Regions from separate parts of the Dactylosporangium sp. NPDC050688 genome, predicted to be linked through region 2. Evidence: riboswitches for the same ligand, from Rfam matches in the RefSeq annotation. Region 2 holds a riboswitch; the other holds the start of a gene.
What was found. A riboswitch is a leader RNA that binds a small molecule or an ion and turns the genes downstream of it on or off. The one in region 2 is predicted to bind S-adenosylmethionine.

Region 1: another riboswitch for S-adenosylmethionine. It lies ahead of AB0H83_RS20445 (aminotransferase class V-fold PLP-dependent enzyme); the one in region 2 lies ahead of thrC (threonine synthase).

The regions. Positions count from the first base shown of each region.
Region 1 covers NZ_JBFAIC010000019.1:128,568-131,026, reverse strand. Annotated here, with positions in the region: gene AB0H83_RS20450 (PrsW family glutamic-type intramembrane protease) at 1-1,213, opposite strand, end outside; SAM riboswitch class IV at 1,246-1,362, shown strand; gene AB0H83_RS20445 (aminotransferase class V-fold PLP-dependent enzyme) at 1,375-2,459, shown strand, end outside.
Region 2 covers NZ_JBFAIC010000029.1:6,099-8,557, reverse strand. Annotated here, with positions in the region: gene AB0H83_RS25800 (glucosyl-3-phosphoglycerate synthase) at 9-929, opposite strand; SAM riboswitch class I at 1,030-1,169, shown strand; gene thrC (threonine synthase) at 1,180-2,448, shown strand.

The DNA of each region.
Region 1 (2,459 bases), on a different contig from region 2:
TGAGCATCCGCTCGGTGAGCTTGCCCTCGTTGGAGCGCTGCCACAGGGCGAAGCCGACCATGCACAGGAAGATCGGCATCATGACGGCGAAGTAGCCGTACAGCAGCACCCAGGCGCTCGCGGACGCGGTGACGGACATGAGGTTCCACGACCCGTGCAGCAGCATCGCGAGCAGCAGCCCGGCGATCGGAGCGAGCCAGCGCACCGCCTTGGTCGAGCTGCGCGACGCGATGCCGAGCCCGATGCCGGTCATGGACGTGAAGAGCGGGTGCGCGAAGCCGGTCATCAGGATGCGCACCACGAAGATGGCGACCAGCGCGACCGCGCCGTTGACCGGCCCGGCCTCTTCGGCGGTGTCGGCGTAGCCCTTGAAACCGAGGTACAGGATGTTCTCGACCATCGCGAAGCCGGTCGCGGACAGTCCGCAGTAGACGATGCCGTCGATCAGGCCGGAGAACGCGCGCGGCCGCCGCCAGAACAGCAGGATCGGCCCGAGGGCCTTCATGCTCTCCTCGATGAACGGCGCCACCAGCACCGCGACGATCGACTCCGACAGGCCGAGCCGGTCGGCGAGCACCCCACCGGCGGTGTTGACCACCAGCGCGACGGCCGTGGCCACGCAGGCGCCCCAGCCGAAGACGAAGACCAGGTATCTGATCGGCTCCGGCTCGTACCGGTCGAGCCACAGGAAGCACGAGACGAGCACCGGCACCGGGATGACCGCCGCGGCGACGCCGATCACGAGGGCGGTCCATCCGCCGCTGAACCCGAAGAACGCCAGCAGCGCCACGCCGCAGGCCGCGATGCCGCCCATCACGCCGATGAGCGTCCAGAGGCGGCGGCGGTCGGAGCGCTTGGCGGGCGGCGCGGCGGCCAGGGCGAGGGCCGCGGTCGGGTAGCGCTGCTCGCCGGTGTCGGGGGCCGATTCCTCCGTCACGTTGGGCACGACGTCGGCCGCGGCGGTGTCCCAGCCCTGCACCGACGGCTTGCCCAGCCCGACCGGGCCGTCCGCCGGTGCCGAGCCGGCCAGCGGCCCCGCCCAGGGTGACCGCGTTGCCGGCGGCGGCGACGGTACGGCACCCGCGCCCGGCTGCTGGGCACCCGCGCCCGACTGCGGCGGCCCGCCGGACCCGGGCGGGACGGACGCCGGCGGCTGGACGGCGTCGGGGTTGCCGGGATCCATCGGCGTCCCATCCGGCGGGAGTGCGGTCATGGAGCAACCTTATCCGCGATATCGTGAGCGCAGGTCATGAGTGCCAGCGCACAGCCCCGGCTTGCTGGCCGGCAACCCTCGCGTTCGCGGCGGGGTGCCCCGGGTGATGACACGGTCCGGCACGCGGTGTGTCCGGGCAAGCGCGAGCGGAGGGCTCTGCCATGTCCACGATCCTGTCCCCCGGTGACGTGAAGCTGCGCGACGGCCGCAGCGTCGACTTCGCCAACCTCGACATCGCCGCGACCGCCCCGTGCCTGCGGGTCGTCGCTGACACCGTCGCCGAGCTCCTGCCGTTCTACGGCAGCGTCCACCGCGGCGCCGGTGCCCTGTCGCAGCGGTGCACCCGAGAGTATGAGCAGGCCAGGGAGACCGTCGCGGACTTTCTCGGCGGCCGCGACGGCGACACCGTGATCTTCACCCGCAACACCACCGACGCGCTGAACCTGCTGGCCAGAGCGGTGCCCGGGGACACGACGGTGCTCACGTTCGACGCCGAGCACCACGCGAACCTGCTGCCGTGGCGGCGCACCGTGCACCTGGCGGCGCCACGCTCGCCGGAGGAGGCGGTGGCGGCGCTGGAGCGGGCGCTGCGCCGGCAGCGGCGCGGCCTCGTCACCGTGACCGCGGCAAGCAACGTGACCGGCGAGGTCTGGCCGGTCGCGGCGCTGGCCGAGGTGGCGCACCGCCACGGGGCCAGGATCGCGGTCGACGCGGCGCAGCTCGCCCCGCACGCCCCGGTCGACCTGACCGCGCTCGGCGCGGACTATGTCGCGTTCTCCGGCCACAAGCTGTACGCGCCGTTCGGTGCCGGGGTCCTCGCCGGCCGCGCGGACTGGCTGGACGCCGCGGAGCCGTACCTGGCGGGCGGCGGGGCCAGCGCCAACGTGGACGGCACCTGCGCCGCCGGCACCGGCGGGGTCAGCATCGGCGGGCCAGACCGGGACCTCAGCGTGCGGTGGGCGACCGGCCCGGCGCGGCACGAGGCGGGCACCCCCAACCTGCTCGGCGCGGTCGCGATCGCCGCGGCGTGCCGGGCTCTCGCCGCCGAGGGGCACCAGGAGCGCACCGAGCGCGCGCTCGTGGCGCGGCTGCGGGCGGGGCTGGCCGAGCTGCCGCACGTGGAGGAGCTGCGGCTCTTCGGCCCGGACGCGGAGCGGGTCGGAATCGTGTCGTTCGCGGTGCTCGGCGAGGACCCGGGCGAGCTGGCCACCAGGCTCGGCCGCGACCATGGGATCGGGGTGCGGAC
Region 2 (2,459 bases):
GACCGTCGTCACGGGGAGCGGTACTCCGGGACGGTCACCATCGGGGGACGGTCCGGGTGGGCGACGTCATGCTCCGCCGTGGTGACCGTGTCGTCGTGGCGGACGAACTGGGTGAGGGTCGGCCAGGTGGGCCGGTCGGGGAAGACGCGCGCGTGGATGGTGTGCAGGATGGTCGCGGCCATCCGGCCGAGGGCGGCGGTGTCCTGGTGGCCGTGGGTGCGCTGGCCGAGGTCGACCTGGGCGACCGCGTCGAGACCGGCGGCGCGGTACGTGTCGATGAGCAGGCCCGTCTCGACGCCGTAGCCGGCCGCGAAGGGCAGGGACTCCAGCAGCGAGCGGCGGGCGGCGTACTCGCCGGCGAGGGGCTGCACGACGCCGGCCAGTTCGGGGAAGTACGCGTTGAGCAGCGGGCGGGCGGCGAGCTCGGTGACCCGGCCGCCGCCGGCGGCGGAGACGTCGAGCAGCGGGCGGTCGTAGAAGGCCTTCACCATCAGGGTGGCCGGGTCCTCCAGCAGCGGGCCGAGCAGGCCGGTGACGAAGTGCGGGCGGAAGTCGGTGAGGTCGGCGTCGACGTAGACGAGGATGTCGCCGGTGGTGACGGCGAGGGCCTTCCAGAGCACCTCGCCCTTGCCGGGGCGGGAGCCGGTGCCGGGCAGGATGTCGTCGCGGTGGTGGACGGTGGCGCCGGCGCGGCGGGCGACCTCGGCGGTGCGGTCGACCGAGCCGGAGTCGACCACGACCACCTCGTCGACGAGGGGGATCAGGGTGCGCACGCCGGTGACGATCTCGGCGACGGTCGGCTCCTCGTCCAGGGCGGGCAGCACGACGCTGACGCGGGTGTCGCCCTTGCGGCGGCGCAGGTCGGCGAGGGACCAGTCGTGCCAGGTGGAGGTACGTTTGGCGAACCAGGCCGCCGCGTCGGGGTGCATGAGTGAACGGTAGCCATGCCCATCCCGTGAGATGACTCATACAACGGAGGCGGTGTCGCCCCTTACACTGAGAAACGAAACAGGCACGACACAACTGAATACCTCATCCAGAGGGGCAGAGGGACACGGCCCGATGAAGCCCCGGCAACCCCTGCGACGACGTCTCGACGACGAGGCCGATCGCGGTAGGTGCCAAATCCGTCCCGGTGCGCAAGGCCATGCACCTGGGGAAGATGAGAGGAAGGCCTCCATGACCTCGACGCTCAGCGTCTTCACCGACTCTCCCGCCCGCCACCTGGTCTGTCGTGGCTGCGGCGCCCAGTTCCCGCTCGCCGCCCAGCACGCCTGTTATGAGTGCTTCGGGCCGCTCGAGGTGGGCTACGACGCCGAGGCGCTCGCCCGGGTCACCCGCGAGCAGATCGAGGCGGGTCCGCAGAACATCTGGCGCTACGCGCCGCTGCTGCCGGTCGGCACCGACCCCGCCAGCCGCGTCACCCTCGACCCGGGGCTGACCCCGCTGGTCAAGGCCGATCTGCTGGCCAAGGAGCTCGGCATCACCGGGCCGCTGTGGGTGAAGGACGACTCGGCAAACCCGACCCACTCGTTCAAGGACCGGGTCGTCTCGGTGGCGCTGACCGCGGCCAAGGCGCTCGGGTTCACCCGGTATTCCTGCGCCTCCACCGGCAACCTGGCCAACTCGGTCGCCGCGCACGCCGCGCGCGCCGGGGTGCCCTCGACCGTGTTCATCCCGGGTGACCTGGAGCCGGGCAAGGTCGTGATGAGCGCCGTCTACGGCGGCAACGTCGTCGCGATCGACGGGTCCTACGACGACGTCAACCGGCTGTGCTCAGAGCTGACGGAGACCGACGAGTTCGAGGACACCGCGTTCGTCAACGTCAACGTCCGGCCGTTCTACGCCGAGGGGTCCAAGACCCTCGGGTACGAGGTTGCCGAGCAGCTCGGCTGGCGGATCCCGGCGCAGGTCGTCATCCCGATGGCCAGCGGTGAGCTGCTCACCAAGGTCGACAAGGCGTTCAGCGAACTGGTCGAGATCGGGCTCGTGCCCGACACGGAGTGGACGGTGTACGGGGCACAGTCCGCGGGCTGCAACCCGATCGCGGTCGCGCTGCACAAGGGCACCGACGAGATCGTCCCGGTCAAGCCGACCGGCATCGCCAAGTCGCTCAACATCGGCGACCCGGCCGCGGGGGTCTACGCGCTGGAGTCGGTGCGGCGCACCGGCGGCTGGATGGAGTATGTCGACGACGACGAGATCCGCGCCGGCATCGAGCTGCTCGCCCGCACCACCGGCGTGTTCGCCGAGACCGCCGGCGGGGTCACCACCGCGGTGCTCAAGAAGCTGGTGGAATCCGGCAGGCTCGACCCGTCGAAGGAGACCGTCGTCTTCAACACCGGCGACGGGCTCAAGACCCTCGACGCCGTCGCCGGCTCGGTCGGCCCGACGCACCGGGTGAAGCCGTCGCTGAAGTCGGTGCGCGAGGCCGGGCTGTTGAGCTGATGGCTGATTTT